2 regions of the Marinobacterium sp. MBR-111 genome follow, and region 1 is predicted to be linked to the other one. Evidence: predicted binding sites of a transcription regulator. Region 1 holds the regulator's gene; the other holds the start of a gene.
What was found. Region 1 encodes PhoB, which activates phosphate uptake and scavenging genes when phosphate is short. Its sites were predicted from a motif close to TGTCATANNNNTGTCANA; they were not measured.
Positions count from the first base shown of each region.

Region 2: the regulator PhoB is predicted to act here: its motif matches at 2,449-2,466, upstream of phnC (phosphonate ABC transporter ATP-binding protein).

Region 1 is NZ_JBEPQA010000007.1:54,859-63,325, reverse strand. It holds gene pstA (phosphate ABC transporter permease PstA) at 1-967, shown strand, start outside; gene pstB (phosphate ABC transporter ATP-binding protein PstB) at 1,018-1,815, shown strand; gene phoU (phosphate signaling complex protein PhoU) at 1,845-2,606, shown strand; gene ABIE61_RS07040 (chorismate--pyruvate lyase family protein) at 2,677-3,222, shown strand; gene ubiA (4-hydroxybenzoate octaprenyltransferase) at 3,239-4,129, shown strand; gene phoB (phosphate regulon transcriptional regulator PhoB) at 4,235-4,930, shown strand; gene phoR (phosphate regulon sensor histidine kinase PhoR) at 4,976-6,274, shown strand; gene cysZ (sulfate transporter CysZ) at 6,228-7,013, opposite strand; gene ABIE61_RS07015 (NADP-dependent oxidoreductase) at 7,135-8,073, shown strand; gene ABIE61_RS07010 (hypothetical protein) at 8,062-8,467, opposite strand, start outside.
Region 2 is NZ_JBEPQA010000011.1:2,230-10,696, forward strand. It holds gene phnE (phosphonate ABC transporter, permease protein PhnE) at 1-644, opposite strand, end outside; gene phnD (phosphate/phosphite/phosphonate ABC transporter substrate-binding protein) at 655-1,518, opposite strand; gene phnC (phosphonate ABC transporter ATP-binding protein) at 1,515-2,333, opposite strand; gene ABIE61_RS09450 (IS630 family transposase) at 2,803-3,831, opposite strand; gene ABIE61_RS09455 (ATP-binding protein) at 3,942-5,522, opposite strand; gene ABIE61_RS09460 (TnsB C-terminal domain-containing protein) at 5,515-7,581, opposite strand; gene ABIE61_RS09465 (heteromeric transposase endonuclease subunit TnsA) at 7,571-8,398, opposite strand.

The sequences.
Region 1 (8,467 bases):
CCGCCTGCAACAGCAGGTCACCCGTGACCACTTCCACGTTGAAGTGGCTGATGGACGGGTGCTGGAATTCGCCATGGTGGACGTTATTCGCGCTTACCGCCCGAACGGCATGAGCCTTGTCGACAGGCTGGAACACTTTGGCATCAAGCTGTGGGAGTTCCTGTCTGACTCACCCCGCGAGGGTAATACCGAGGGCGGCGTCTTTCCCGCTCTGTTCGGCACCGTGCTGATGGTGTTGCTGATGTCACTGCTGGTCACGCCATTCGGCGTGCTGGCCGCCGTATACCTGCATGAATACGCTTATCAGGGACGGCTCACCCGAATCATTCGCATCGCCGTCAACAACCTGGCCGGGGTACCTTCCATTGTATACGGCATTTTCGGGCTCGGCTTTTTCGTCTATTTTCTGGGGGGCAGTATCGATGCGCTGTTTTTCCCGGAAGCCCTGCCAGCACCGACCTTCGGCACTGGCGGCCTGCTATGGGCATCGGCCACCCTGGCCCTGTTGACACTGCCGGTGGTGATCGTGGCCACCGAAGAGGGGTTGCGCACCATTCCGTCCAGCCTGCGCGAAGGCGCCCTGGCACTGGGTGCAACCCGGGCGGAAACCCTGTGGAGAGTCGTGTTGCCCATGGCCAGCCCGGCCATGATGACGGGAGTGATTCTGGCGATCGCCAGGGCTGCTGGTGAGGTCGCGCCACTGATGTTGGTAGGAGTGGTCAAGCTGGTCCCCCAGCTGCCTGTAGACGGACATTTCCCCTATCTGCACCTGGACCAGAAATTCATGCACCTTGGTTTTCACATTTATGATGTCGGTTTCCACAGCGCCAACACTGAAGCCGCTCAGCCACTGGTCTATGCTACCGCTTTGCTGTTGTTGCTGGTGATCCTGCTGCTGAACCTGTCAGCAATCCTGATGCGCAACCATCTGCGGGCCCGATTCAGAACACTGGAACCGGAACTCTAGCGTGCAACCTTCATCAACGGAGCTATGCCTTGATACGCCTGGACACACAGATATCGGCCGATCCGGCTACCACCAGCCCTGAATCTGACCTCCCGGACACCCGGCTGCAAGTGCGAGACCTCAGCCTGCGCTATGGCGATAGCCGTGCGCTGAGCAATATCAATCTGGATCTTCCCGGCAACCGAGTAACCGCTTTTATAGGCCCGTCCGGCTGCGGCAAGTCGACTCTGTTGCGCTGTTTCAACCGCATGAGTGAGCTGGCAGCGGACTGTAATATTTCTGGAACAATTCTGCTGGATAATGAAGATATTTACGCTCGATCAGTCAATGTGGCAGAGCTGCGACGTCGGGTCGGCATGGTGTTCCAGAAGCCCAATCCGTTTCCGGCTTCGGTGTATGAAAATGTCAGCTTCGGCCTCAAGATTCAGGGCATCCGCAAAAAGCGAGTGGTGGATGAAACCGTTGAGTGGGCGCTGCGTTCGGCAGCACTTTGGGACGAGGTCAAGGACCGACTGCACGAGAGTGCTCTGGGGTTGTCCGGGGGGCAGCAACAGCGCCTGGTGATCGCCCGCACGATCGCCATTCGCCCCGAGGTCCTGCTGCTGGACGAGCCGGCCTCGGCACTGGACCCAATCTCGACACTTAAGATCGAGGAACTGATTCATGAACTGAAACGTGACTTCACCATCCTGATTGTCACACACAACATGCAGCAGGCTGCCCGCGTATCCGATTACACCGCCTTTCTGCATCAGGGGCGTCTGATCGAATTTGGCGAGACCGAGAAGCTGTTTACCCGGCCGTCCAGACGACAGACTGAAGATTACATCACCGGACGCTATGGCTAGGCCAGCTGTCCGTAACGGAGACAAACACTGTGGAACTGGAAAAAGACAACTACTCAACCCACATCTCCCAGCAGTTCAACGAAGAGCTGGAAACCATCCGTACCCAGATGCTGACCATGGGCGGCATGGTGGAACATCAGGTCAATGACGCCATCGAAGCGCTGCTGACAGCGGATGTGGATCGTGCCGAGGCGTCACGCAAGGTCGACCAGCAGACCAATGCCATGGAGCTGATGATCGATGATCTTTGCACCACTACCATCGCCCGGCGTCAGCCGGCAGCCAGCGACCTGCGTCTGATCGTGTCGATCAGCCGTGCCGTATCCGATCTCGAACGCATTGGTGATGAAGCGTCCCGCATCTGCAGACAAGCAATCGAACTGGCACAGAGCGGCACTTCGCAACGCGGTCATCAAGAAGTGCGCCACATCGGCAATCTGGTGCGCGACATGGTACGCAACGTCCTGACCGCTTTCGCTCGCAATGATATCGAGATGGCCTACCTGGTCGCCAAACAGGACAAGGAAGTGGACCGTGAATACCGCACGGCCATGCGCTCACTCGTGACCTATATGATGGAAGATCCGCGTGCGATCTCTTCCGTACTGAGTGTCATCTGGGCTCTTCGCAGCCTTGAACGCATCGGTGACCATGCCCGTAACCTGGCCGAGCACCTGATCTATCAGGTCAGCGGTACCGACGTGCGCCACCGCAGCCTGAAGCAGATCCGCCAGACCGTTGAGGACGAAGCCGACACACTGCTGAGCGATGAAAGCAGCACAGAAGAGTAACCCGCACTACAGCACTTGAGTGGGTGAAAATGCTAGACTTGGGGCCGTCTCACTAACGGAAGCCCTTCAGGTGTCAGCACGCGAATCTCTGCTCATCCATTCTCCCCACCGGCACTGGCTGCTTGCGGGCAGCAGCAGTTTCCAGGTGCCGGCACACTGGCGCCCCTGGCTGTATGACTCGGGCTCGCTGAGCCAGCGCCTGCAGCGTGCGGCCGGGGGCGAGTTCAGCGTTCGCGTGCTGAGCGAATGCTGGCAGTATCCGAGCGCCGACGAGGCACGGGCACTCGGGATCAGGGCGCGACGTCGCGCCCTGATTCGGGAGGTTGAGCTGCTGGGCCGTAATGCCGAACCCTGGGTGTTCGCTCGAACGGTCATTCCCGCCACCACGCTGACCGGGGTGGAGCGACGCCTGCTGCGACTGGGCTCGCGCTCCCTCGGTTCCTACCTGTTCCGTGACCCCAGCCTTGAACGTGCCCCGCTGCGCGCCTGCCGGCTGCAAGACAGCGGCGGGCAGCACTATTGGGCACGACGCTCCGTGTTCCGTCTGCACCACAAGCCCTTGCTGGTATGCGAAGTTTTTCTCCCGGCCATGGAGCACGTACAATACCCGCTCTGACCGCTCAGGAGTGATCATGCAGGCAACGACCCCGTCACAGCACCCATTAAAGCAGAAGCTGCAGGCCTATGTGCACCTGATGCGTGCCGACCGACCGATCGGCACCTACCTGCTGCTCTGGCCGACCCTGTGGGCACTCTGGATCGCATCGGAAGGCCTGCCAGCGCTGGATCTGCTGCTGATCTTCTGTCTGGGTGTGTTCCTGACCCGCTCTGCCGGCTGTGTCATCAACGACTTTGCCGACCGACATATTGATGGCCACGTCAAACGCACCCTCAATCGTCCACTGCCATCAGGCCGAGTCCGTGAGCGTGAAGCGATCTATCTTTTCTGCGGTCTGATGCTGGTCTCGTTTCTGCTGGTGCTGATGACCAACGGCATGACCATCCTGATGTCCTTCGGCGGCCTTGCATTGGCGTTTATCTACCCGTTCATGAAACGCTATACTCACCTGCCACAGCTGGTGCTGGGAGCGGCTTTTGGCTGGGCCATTCCAATGGCGTTCACCGCCACTCAGGAAGCACTGCCGCTGACCGCTTGGCTGCTCTACCTGGCCAAGCTGCTCTGGACTGTGGCCTATGACACCCAGTATGCCATGGTGGATCGTGACGATGACCTGAAAATTGGCGTCAAATCCACTGCAGTGCTGTTTGGCCGCCACGACCGTCTCATCATCGCCCTGCTGCAACTGGCCACTCTGGTAGTGATGCTCTGGGTAGGTCAGATTGAGCAACTGGGGCTCTGGTATTGGCTGGGGCTGGCCGGTGCCGCCACCCTGTTTGTCTACCAGCACTGGCTGATCCGCGCCCGCGAACGGATGCCCTGCTTCCGCGCCTTCCTCAACAACCACTATGCCGAGCTGTTGGTGCTGCTCGGCCTGATACTGGAATACGCGCTGCGCACCTGAGCCGACACTGACAAGTGAAAGAAAATCTGCCAATGTCATATTTGTGTAACCAAAACGTCTTGTAATACCAGACTCTGATTAAATGTCTGTAAAAGAGGCAGAAACATGTCTGCGTCCAAACGCGTACTGATCGTTGATGACGAAGCACCGATCCGCGAAATGATTGCGGTAGCATTGGAGATGGCAGGTTACGAATGTGATGAGGCAGACAGTGCCCAGTCCGCTCATGCCCGCATCGTCGATAACAAACCCGATATGCTGTTGCTGGACTGGATGATGCCCGGTACCAGCGGTATCGAGTTCGCCCGCCGCCTGCGCAAGGATGAAGTGACGGCTGACATCCCGATCATCATGCTGACTGCAAAGGCCGATGAGGACAACAAGATTCAGGGGCTGGAAGCCGGTGTGGATGACTACATCACCAAGCCGTTCTCGCCACGTGAGCTGGTCGCACGACTCAAGGCCGTGCTGCGCCGCGCCACACCCAAGGGGGTGGAAGAGCCGGTCACGGTGGACAGTCTGACTCTGGACCCTGTTTCGCATCGCGTTACTGCAGAGAGCCGACCGCTGGAGCTTGGGCCAACCGAATTTCGCCTGCTGCAGTTTTTCATGACACATCCGGATCGTGCCTATACCCGCAGCCAGCTGCTGGATATGGTGTGGGGCGGCAATGTATATGTGGAAGAGCGTACCGTCGATGTCCACATTCGCCGCCTGCGCAAGGCGTTGGGCGAGCGTCACGACTATCTGGTACAGACGGTACGTGGCACCGGATATCGTTTCTCGGCACAGGTGGCCTGATCGGCTTCGGTCACCACATTCACAGGATCGGAATGGAATGACTTCATGCACATAGCGCGGCACTCGCTGCTGATGAGCCTGCTGCTCAGTGCCGGTCTGGGCCTGATTCTGGGTGCGGTGCTGGGCTTCCCGATTGCCGGCATCACCCTTGGCATGATCGTGTGGGCCGTGATTCAGATCCGTCGCTTCAATGTCCTGCGTGAGTGGCTGGTCGGCGATACATCTGAAGAGCCACCCGAGCTGCCCGGTGCCTGGGGCGAAATTCTGGACGCGTTGGCACGCATGCAAAAGCGCACTCAGGCACGCGAAGCTTCTTTGCGCAACGTCATCTCACGCTTTCAGCAGTCTTCAGCGGCCCTGCCCGATGCAGTCATCATCATCGATCGCAACAATAACCTGGAATGGTGGAATCTGGCCGCCGAGCGGCTGCTTGGGCTGCGTCATGCATCCGACCGAGGCAAGCCGCTGCTGAATCTGGTACGTGATCCCGTATTTGTGGATTACTACCGCAAGGGCCGCTATCAGGAGCCGCTGGAGCTGCCATCACCGCTGGGCGGCGATACCCGACTGCAGTATCAGATCAGCCTTTTTGGCGCGGATGATCGCCTGCTGGTGGCCCGTGACATCACCCGACTGACCCAGCTGGAGCAGACTCGGCAGAACTTCGTGGCCAACGCATCGCATGAACTGCGCACCCCACTGACGGTCATTCGGGGTTACCTTGAAACCTTCCTCGATCAGGACCTGCCCAAACCGCTGATGCGGGGGCTCAGTCAAATGCAACAGCAAGCGCGACGAATGGAAAACCTGGTCCAGGATCTGTTGCTGCTGTCGCGACTGGAGGCCACCTCACGTCAGGCCGCCACGCTCAAGCCAGTGCTGATCCAAAGCCTGATCAGCCATATTCATGAAGATGCCGTTACCCTTTCAGGAGAGCGCCAGCATCAATTCGAGCTGCAGATAGATCCACAACATGACCTGCTGGGTGTTCCGGCAGAGCTACAGAGTGCGCTGTCCAATCTGGTGTTTAATGCCGTGCGTTATACCCCCGATGAGGGCCATATCCTGATCCGCTGGTGGGCTGATGCCAAAGGCGGCCATTTCAGTGTGACCGACAGCGGTATCGGGATAGAGGCACGCCACATTCCTCACCTCACCGAGCGTTTCTATCGCGTGGACGACAGCCGCTCGTCCGCCAGTGGCGGTACCGGGCTTGGGCTGGCCATCGTCAAGCATGTATTGATGCGCCTTGGCGCCCGGCTGGAGATCGACAGCAAGCCTGGCAGGGGCAGCTGCTTCAGCTGCCATTTCCCCGCTGAGCTGGTAGTGCCGCCCCGGGATTGATATCCCTGGCTTCGGCGGCATACTCCTCCACCCAGAAAATAGTCGCGCCCACAACCGCTGCCGGCATCAAAAACAAATTCAGCACCGGCACCAGCATACCCAGCTGAACCAGCCCGCCAAACCCGATCGACGTTACTCGACGCGCCTTCATCAACTGCTTCATCTGTGGAAAGCTGACCTTGTTGTTGTCCATCGGGTAATCGCAGTACTGAATCGACATCATCCAGGCCCCGAACAGAAACCAAAGCAGTGGCGAGAGCAGATTCAGGCCCGGTATAAACGTAATCAACAGTAACAGCAGAAAGCGTGGCAGATAGTAGCCCAGCTTCTGCAGCTCCCGCTGCAGCGCCCGTGGAATCATCGCCAGCACCGCGCCCCAGCCCTCATCCACCAGCGGAGCACCGCGCAGCCTATGCTCCACCTTCTCGGCCAGAAAGCCGTTAAAGGGCGCTGCTATCAGATTGGCCACGATGGAAAAGCCGTAATACACCCCCACCATCACCACCAGGGCGAACAGGGGCCAGAAAAGCCAATAGAGAAAACCGGCCCAGTCAGGCAGATATCCCAGCCCATACTCGACCCAGTGGGTGAATTGCTGAATCAGCAGCCAAATGGCGGCAATGAACAGCAACAGGTTGATCAGCAGCGGTACCAGCACAAAACGCCGAATACCCGGTTGCGGCAGCATGGCCGCTCCACGCAGCAGATAACTGCCGCCACGTATGGGGTTTCCCTTCATCTTGCCTCCTGAAGGTGATCACATAGCATTTGCCGACATGGCAGGATCACTTTACTCTTGGTATCAGTTAACGTTTGATGACGGCGGCTCACACCAGCCGAACAATCCGGGGAGAGTACACATGAAAGCGATCCGTATCCACGTCTTTGGCGGGCCCGAAAACCTGCAGCTCAACGAGCTGGAACAGCCACAACCGGGGCCGGGTGAGGTACTGATCCGCAACCACGCGGCCGGAGTGAACCCGATCGACTGGAAAACCTGCTCCGGTGGTGGCGCCAGCAGTTTCATTGAAGCCCTGCCCTTTTGCCCCGGTTGGGAGTTCGCCGGCCGTGTTGAAGCTCTGGGTGACGGCGTCAACAACGTGCGTCAGGGTGATGAAGTCATGGGGTTTATCCGCTTTCCGCAGCCGGCCGGCTGCTATGCCGAGTATCTGATCGCCCCGGCTGACCAGATCTGTCAGCGCCCCAGTGCACTGGATTCGGTAACCGCAGCAGGACTCGGACTGGCGGGCCTGACCGCCTGGCAAGCCCTGTTTGAAGTCGGTGAGCTAAAAGGAGGTCAGTCGGTTCTGGTACTCGCAGCTGCGGGCGGCGTCGGCCATCTGGCAGTACAACTGGCGAAGTGGAAAGGCGCCTATGTGATCGGCACAGCTTCGCATGGCAACAAGGCATTCCTGCAAAGCCTGGGCTGTGACGACATCATCGATTACCAGCGTCAGCAGGTAGACAATCTGATTCATGACGCTGACCTGATTATCGATGGTGTTGGCGGTGAAACGGCCATCCGTGCTCTGAGCTGTCTGCAGCCCCATGGCAAAATGATCACCCTGCCTTCCGTCACGGCTGCCGAGGTGATCGCGGCCGGTGAGGCCAAAGGGCTTAAAGTGAGCGGCATTCGTGCCCGACCGGATGCCGGCCAGTTACATGAGCTGGCAATGCTGGCGTCCAGCGGTAAGGTGATGTTGAACCTGACCGACAACTTGCCGCTGGATCAGGCAGCTGAGGCACACCGCCTGAGCGCCACTGGGCATGTCCGCGGCAAACTGGTGTTAACCATCTGATTCGGGTTTAGGCAGGGATGCCGCCGTTTCATCTTCTGCCGGGCCACAGAACAGCTGCTGCTGACGCATCAGCAGGCGGCAGCCTTCGCCGCGGATGTTGCGGCCCCAACACTCATCCTTGGCCCAAGCCTTGTCATCTTCGGTCGGCTCTTCACGAAAACCCGGTACCGCTTCGCAGAAACCCTCGCTGGTCTGTGCGGTTTCCAGGCAGGCCCGGAGAAAGCGGCCATAGTTGACAGTGCAGTCAAACCCGGTGCAGCCGTCAAAGTTGCTCAGGCTTTGCTCCAGACAGGTTTGCTGATTATTCAATCGACCGAACGCCAGCCCATCATTGCGCCAGTTGGTAGCCGCCTCGGCACGTTCGGCATTGAATTCGGCCAGCCACTCGGCCTTC
Region 2 (8,467 bases), on a different contig from region 1:
CGATAAATGGACACGTCCGCGAATTGAGGAAGTACTTGTGGCAGCACGGCGTGATAGAGCACCTGCAAGCGAGTAGCGCCGGCAGCATCGGCCGCTTCCACTGGCGCCTCATCTACATGCTCAATCGCTTCGGCAAAAAACTTTCCAACCATGCCAATGGAGTGAAGACCGAGCGCCAGTACGCCAGGCAACGCCCCAAAACCAACAGCAGCCACGAAGATGATGCCCATGATCAGTTCCGGGACTGAACGCAAACCGTTTAAAAGGGTTCGAGTTACTTGGAACACCACCGGATGTGGAGAGGTGTTGCGCGCAGCCAGGAATGCCAGTGGCACAGACAAGGTTACTGCAATGGCAGTACCGGCAATGCTCATCGCAAGCGTGTCGATTAACGGCGACACCCAGCTGGCCACATTGGTGAAGTCAGGTGGAAGAGATTCGCCAATGAGTGTGCCTATGGCTGGCACGCCATTGGCAAGTGTATTGAAATTGAGCAGCCCTACGTGCCAACTTGCGACAAAAATGATGAGCAGCACTAACAGCGACTGTCCGAGTTTTTTCCGCCAGCCTTTCGCGTGCTCATCCAGCACGGAGGCCGACGGGGCCGGCGACAGAGTCGCCGGTTCCGTCGTTGTATAGTTCATGGGGCACTCCTCACATTTTTGCGAAATCAAGATTGAGCAGGCCACCCATAGCGCGGATGACATCGTAATCTTCGTCGGTAATTGCCGCGAATCCCTCAGCCTTCAGGTTGTCGAGAATCTCCGGGTCATCGATCTGCAGAAAGGCTTTCTGAATGTTGCTCTTCAGCTCAGGGGCCAGGTTCGAACGCATGGCCCAGGGGTATTGAGGAAAGTCACCGCTGTAGCCCAGCACTTTGACCTTGCTCCGATCAATCAAACCGAGGTCCATCACATGCTCGAAGATAACTTCGGACAACCCTCCGGCGTCGGCATTGCCATTGGCGACGTTAACCGCAACAGCGTCATGGCTACCGACGAAATGAGCCTCATAGTCCTTTCCGGCTTCGAGCTCTGCCTTCTCAAGGAGTACGGTCTTGGGGATCAGGTGGCTGGAAGTGGATGCGCGGTCACCGTAGGCCATTTTCTTGCCTTTGATATCCGCGAAGGAGCCAACGCCAGAGTCCGCATTGGCAATAATGATGGAGCGATAAGTCGGCTTCCCGTCTACCACCATGGCGGCAAAGGGTTCAATGTCACTCTTACTCTTGGCCATCACATAGGACAACGGACCAAAGTAAGCCAGGTCAATTCGGCCAAAACGCATGGCTTCGATCATGGAGGAGTAATCGGTGGTAACAATCAGTTCTACTTCCTTACCAAGAGTGGTTTCCAGGTAATCCTTCAAAGGTTGGTTTCGCTTGATCAGTTCTGACGCGTTCTCATCCGGCAGCAAGGCAACTTTCAAAAGATCAGGGTCTGTATCTGCGGCATGGGCTGACCAATGGATGCCGAGCATCATTATCAGAGCCAGCAAAGAGTGAATCATTGTCTTCATTGTGCTATCTCCAGTACGTCTGTCGTTATCGGGGTGGTCTTAGGTTTATGGATGGCTGGTTTGCCTTCCGCAGCTACCACGCTGGGTGAACGGTGGTAAATCTCGTCCAGGTGTTTCGATTTCAGGTTTTCAGGAGCATCGTCAAAAACGATATGAGCGTTCGAAAGGCCGATGATCCGGTCTGCAAAACGCTGGGCGTATTCCAATTGGTGCAAGGAAATAACCGCGGTGATTCCATCTTCCTGACAAATATCGCGCAGTAGGCCGAGTACCTTTTCAGAAGTGGCCGGATCCAGGCTGGCAACGGGCTCATCGGCAAGAATCATGGATGGTTGCTGCACCAATGCTCTGGCGATTCCAACCCGCTGCTGCTGGCCGCCGGACAACTGATCTACTCGGGAAAGCGCTTTGTCAGCCAGACCTACGCGGTCGAGGCATTGCAGAGCCAACTCCAGGTCCTGCCGGGGCAGGGGAAGCAGGCTTCGCCAAGTACCGTGATACGCAAGTCTGCCTGTCAGCACATTCTGTAACGCGGTGTATCGTTCGATCAGCTGGTGATGCTGGAACACCATGGCGGTGCGGCTGCGGTGCTGTCGCAGGATTCTACGGTTGGTCAGTTCACCAAACTCGCCAGACACAACCTTCCCGGTTGTGGGCTTAACCAGGTGATTCAGTGAACGAAGCAGAGTGGATTTACCCGCGCCTGAAAGTCCCAGTAGCACGGTGAATTCGCCCTTGTGAAAGTGAACGTTGGTGGGTTTGAGCGCGAGGACGTTTCCCGGGTAGGTTACGCCCATACTCTCGACTCGAAGCATCACATTGGTTGATTGAGTTGGCGCCACAGGATCACCTTTTGCAATAAATAAGCTCGCCGTATTGCGAGTTACAATTGAACGGTAAAGCTGAGAGATGACACCGTCGTGTCACTGACGTGACAGGTTGATGAAGTGCTTTTGGTTCGCAAGGATTTTCCGAAGGGCTCTGTGAAATACATGGAGCTCAGCCAAAGTGGAACGAGCCACCCAGGAGCTTAAGCAACAAAAATTGCGTTCCACCGTCAGTCGGCGAATCTCACGGTACAGTTCGTCCGTGCTGAGTTCATCGAATTGCTTACCGACTATACTCTTGCCTTCGAGGAGGTCGGACGCGCTCTCCAATAGGTCGCGCTTCCAGGTGCTGACTATGGTGGGGTGGATCTGGAAACGGGCAGCAATTCAAGGTGTGGCCTTAAGGGTGGGCAAGGACAGCCTTGCACTTACTAATTCGAAATAAAGTAAGCGAACATTACCCGGAGATATAAGCCAAATCCGGATGGCCAAAAAACGATTTCAATAGTCGTGGCAATTTTTGCAAACGTCGAAGCTGCCGGTAAACAGTGCTCCGAAGTTGTTCTTTGCTGTTAATGATCTTTTTACCGACGTGATGGTATTTGATATAGCCCCAAACAGACTCGTCAGGATTCAGCTCCGGCGAGTACGGCGGCAGGAAGAACAACCTGAGCTTGCCGTCGAGACTCTCAACATAGTCTCGAACCCGACGAGCATGATGAACCGGGTGGTTATCGAGGATCAGGAAAACCGGCTTGTCAACGTCTTGCACCAGAGCCTTGAGGAAACCAAGAAACGCATCGGTGTTCATGTTGCCCTGAATGGTCTTAAAGCGAAGCTCGCCGCGAGGCGAGATGGCCGAGATCAGATTGATGCTGAAGCGACTGCCCGTATTACGGATGATCGGAGTTTCACCCCTGGGTGCCCAGGTGGTGCCACTGTGATAATCAGACCGAATGCTGGCTTCATCGCCGAAATAGATGGTGGCGCCGACTTTTTTTGCTTCCTTGCGAATTTCCGGGTAGGTCTCTTCTTTCCATTGTTTCACGGCCTCTGGCTTTTGCTGGTAGGCCCGATGCAGGGGTTTCTGAGGCGTCAGCCCCAGGTTTCGAAGCAGACGACCGACCGAGACATCGCTTAACCGGACGTTGAACTTTTGCCGGATGAGCTCACGCACTCGGCCCCGAGTCCACAGGGCAAAATCAAACTTCAACTGGTCCGGCGTAAAGGTCGTTATCCAGATATACAGCTCCCGGATCTGAGCACCGCTCAGTTTCTTGGGACGACCGGAAATCTGCTTGGCCTTGAGCGCGTCAAAGCCACCCTCGCGGTAGGCAGCCAGCCATTCATAGATTCGTGCTCGGCTCATCCCCAGCGCTTTGATGACGACTTCTGGACTCTCGCCATCCATGACCCGTTGAACGGCGCGAACGCGAATGGCTTCTAATGTTTTGTGATCAAGTTTACGACCGTCATCGTGGCGCATGTGTGTAAATATCCGATAAGCTTGGCGAACGGAGCCTACATTATAAATGATGTTCGCTTACTTTCGAACCCATTAGTATATTAAGTCTGATACCATGTGGTCGGATCTAATCACAGGAAGCTGTCCAGCCGGATAACAACGCCCATTTCCTGAAACTTGCTATAGGTCTCAGTACCACTGCTCTGTCGAACCAGCCGCAAATCATTTTTCAGATACACCGGCTTGGCCGGTTTGGCCACTGCTTTCTTAGAAACCTGCTTAGGGGTAGGCTTTTCCTGTAAGGCTCGAATATGTGCAACCAGACCCAAAAGATCCTCATCCGGTTTCTCTTCAATAGCTTGTTCGGCCACCACGGGGGCTATGTCCGATCCAATACCCATTTGCATCAACATATCGATCAACTGTTGGGCTTTGCTGGCTTGTTGAGGCTCAGTAGAAGTATGTGGAAGCTCTGGATCAGCAACATGGATGCCAGATGCGCGAATAGTATCAGTTGGTATGTCCAAGTCAGCATAGGCCAGAATTTGTTCTTTTCTGCCACTTCGCAATGCCTTAATCATAGGGTGGATTAGCGAAAGCTCTTCATTGAAGACCTTTTCTACAAGAAGCTGATCGATCACCTCTCGTCTGGCCATGACAGCACGGGTCTGACAGAGATAGAACAGCGATACCGCTACATGAGGGATACCCTGGGTGAACTCCCAGAACAAGTCTTTCATCGGCTCAGTGAGTGGAGTCGGAGCTTCAAACCACTGCAGCTTCCAGAGCCTTTTGATGAAACGCTCCCACTCCGCGTCTTGTTCCGGCTTGTCTGAACGTTCGAAGCGGTTCCAGTTCAGACTGCCAAATTGGGCAGCCCTGCGAGCTGAACGCATGGTCGGTGTAAACAGATCCAGTGCTTTCGGGGTACCAATAAACAGCACCGGCACCTTGATCACATTGGTCAGGGTGACAAAGAAATTCAGCATTTTCTGGGAGCCTCCCGACTTGGATTTTTCCAAGTGCTGAATTTCATCGATAGCCAGCAAGCCTACCGAATGAAGCGCAACTACTCTCGCTACGTCACCTAGCATCGACTCTGCAGAAGAGCGCGATTTTACAAATAACTGTTGATAATCTGTGCCAAGGGCATCATCAACCGCTCTGAAAAAGTTGATGCAGAGATGCCTGACGGAACCATCATGGGGACACTCAACCTTCAGCCAAACCAGCTGGGTATGCTGATAGTCAGGGTGATATATCACTTGCGGATAGCAGCTCAGAATCGCCTCTACAGCTGTCGATTTACCTGTTCCCGAGCAGCCAATCACCGAACTAACCAGAGATTCATTGCCTGCATTACGGCTGGCAGATTTGAAGTCTGTATAACCAACAGTATCAAGATTACGTTGGTGGCTGGCATCGGCTATGTTCCGACTCAGGTAGCCCCGACGAATCATGCTCGAGAGCATTTGTTCCAGTTGCAAATGCGACTTGGTCGGATAGAGGAACTGATCCAATATCCTCATCATCGCATGGCGACGAATGTGCCCAGGCAGCTTCTTCTCACTGTCGCCAACCGTTGGATAACGATTTAGCTTCTTAGCCGTTTCCTGAGGGGAATTAATCGGCGGAAGTGCATTAATCAAAGGATGCCCAGCATAGTCGGGGATTTCGGCCTCGATGTAATGCGCCAGGGGATGCTTAATCATCTCCATCCTCCAAGAACGAATCCAGATCAGGATAATCCAGGCAGGGTTCACTTCGCGTTTTGATATCGATAACCAAAGCCTTATGGCCAGTGGAACTGGCAGAATCTGGCTTACTTAATGATGTACGCTGACGTTCTGCTGCCAACTCATCGCGCCGATTATCACGAATGCCCATCAACCTACGGCTCGCTGGCAGAGATGGCTTTGAGGGTTTCTTCGCTCGCTCACGTTGGACTATATGGTCGATAGCATCCAAGGTGTCGATACTTGAATAGTCTGCCCGCTGCTTGGCAGATGCCTGTGCTCTCTTTCTCTCATATTGCTTTTGAGCCGCTTCCACAAATGTCATTCCTCGATAGCTGCGGCTACGATCTGAAAGATCGCAGACCCAATACTCATCATCGCCAGCAACTGGTCTGATAAATATCTCATTGGTGTTTCGAGGATCAAAAGCTGCTTCAATTTTGGTTGGACGGTTCTGTTTGATCCGGTCGAACCATCCAGCTTTCAACGCTTCCTGGCATGTATAGTTGATTCCACGCAGTTTGATACCTACCTCAGAAATCGTTGCAGTTTCGTTTGGCAACAGGTTAATTCTGGCTAGCCTCTCGTCACAGGTACGCAGCTTTCCTGTCCGGTTGCTAACTCCCCAGTTCCAAAGCGCAATAGGAACAGCTGCCAGATCATTCGGCATATCCGGAGCGAAATCGTAGTCTTTTACGACATGACTGGTGTTATGGCGGAGTACAAGATGAATCATCATCTCCGTAAAAGCAGATAGGCCCAACTCTGCATCAAGCTCGTAGCGTTTCCCTGTCCGTTTTTTGCCATTAACAGGCTCTACCACTCCGCCAACATAGGGTTTGAACTCAGCTTGAATAGTGTTGAAGTGCCGCTCGCAGATACCCTTGTCATCGCCTCTATAGGCTCTGGTGTTGCTTAGTTGAATTCCAAATCGATTCACCAGTGTGTCAGCCTGACGGGAAAGCAGCTCACCTCTATCTGCCAGAATGCTGGCCGGAATACCGACTGCAGGCCAGTCACTATCAGTAATCTCAATACCGTAACGCGCGCAGTACTCAACCTTGCTGCAGAACGCATTCGCTAGAGCCATACCTGCAGTAACCCACGAGGGTGTTTCAAAGCCGATATACATACCTGCAATCATACGGCTGAATACATCCTTCACGAGATACAACACTGGACGCCCTACAATTTTTTCAGGGTCTTCATCTGAAACCAGATACAGATCCACTATGGTTGCGTCAATTTCGTAACGAGCTCCTGGGCCGAAATTATTGGTCGCTGCCGTACTGATTAGGGGTTTGATGTCTTTATCGTATGCCCGAGCTGGCATTCGACGTTTTTCAGCTTCATGCTTTCGATAGTTCTTAGAGTAGAAGTATTGAAGCTGGCCCCGTGTCGCCAATCGACCTGGTGTTATATCAGGGTAACGGGACCGCAGGAGGCCGTTGGCTTTATTGAGTACAACTGACATCGGCACTGGCTTTCCTACGAGATAGCTTGTCTCAATTGCCGTGCGAAATATATCCGCCACATCCTCAGTTACGACAAGTCCTTCCCCCGGTGAGACCGAACGCTTCCGGCCCAGCTTTTTGTCCAAATTTCGTCGTGGCTTGCCACTCCCTCCACATTGTTGATAGTCAGGTGCGAGAGCATTCGGAGACATCCCTCTTTGCCAGAAACGGCGAAGAGCACGAACAATGAACAGGCGAGGTCGTCCCGATTGTTCGACCGCCAATCTTATGAGTTCATTCCGCGTTTTCTTCTCGAATAAAGCTTCATGCTTCTCGAGTAGGGGCTTCAGTGCAGATACTGCTTCATCACGCTTTTGCGCAGCTAATGTGCCTTCCTGGACTGAAGGGATCGGGAAAGGGTCTGTGGTTTCCTGGAAGTCTTCCAGCTCTTCTGACGTTAATGTAAACGGCCAAGCATTCTGATCATCAACATCAATCACCTGATAATTTTCAAGGTTGGTGAACAGAACTCGGATTCTCTGCTCTGAAACAGGAGCTTGTAGAACTGTATTAATTTGCATGACTTAACCTCCATTGTGTAGAGGCCACGCCATCAAAAACGAGTTCTGAGCATTTCCAGTCGTGATATGCTTTTTGAAGTGGTGCTTTTATTTGTCGTGTTGCTACCCCATACCGCAGCATTTGCACATGTGAACCAGGCTCAAGCCCATATTCATCATCCAAGCGAGCACAACACCTCGTAGCTTTTTGCTCAGAATAGGTAGCAAGCCTAGTAATCAATTCTGTAGAGCTGGAATCCTCTACCTCACTACTGAACTGCTCCCAGCGAATGTCGGCAAGAGCAGGCCTGATCCACTGAAGGTTCTCTTTGAGAGAAGGAGATACTTCTCGGTCAGTGAATAGCTTCCATCCAACGCCAGCTTGCTCCCAATAGGCCTTTTCAATTTGTAACTTTTCTATCGTCCGGGCTTTGCCCAATTCTGAGACAGGCTTTACTGCGATGGCCAAGGGAGGGCCCTCACGGAAATCCACCAGCAAATCCGTAGTTACAATCTTGAGCTTTCCTCTGATTTGCGGATGCTTGATGCCCATTTCGGCGCACAAGCGAATTGTCTCCTCCAGCGGAAGTGGAAATTGCTCTCTGATATCCGCTGTATCGTGATACCAGTCGAAGATGCTAAAGGCAGCAAACTCAATACCGGAAAGAAGATGGTGAATACGCCCGGTCACGCGACCAGGGGCCCGGACACTTTCACCGGAACTGCTAAGGTCCTGGATCTGGATGAAAGGCTTATAAGATGCACCGAAGCCATGACCTCGGGCTTTCAGCTTTTTCTGATCCGATGGATCTAACGGTTTGTTGGCATCGTCCGACACAACTCCCTCCTAGCAGGGAAAGCAGGAGAGAGTTTTGTATCAGACTTTACGGGAAATGATCAAACTTTA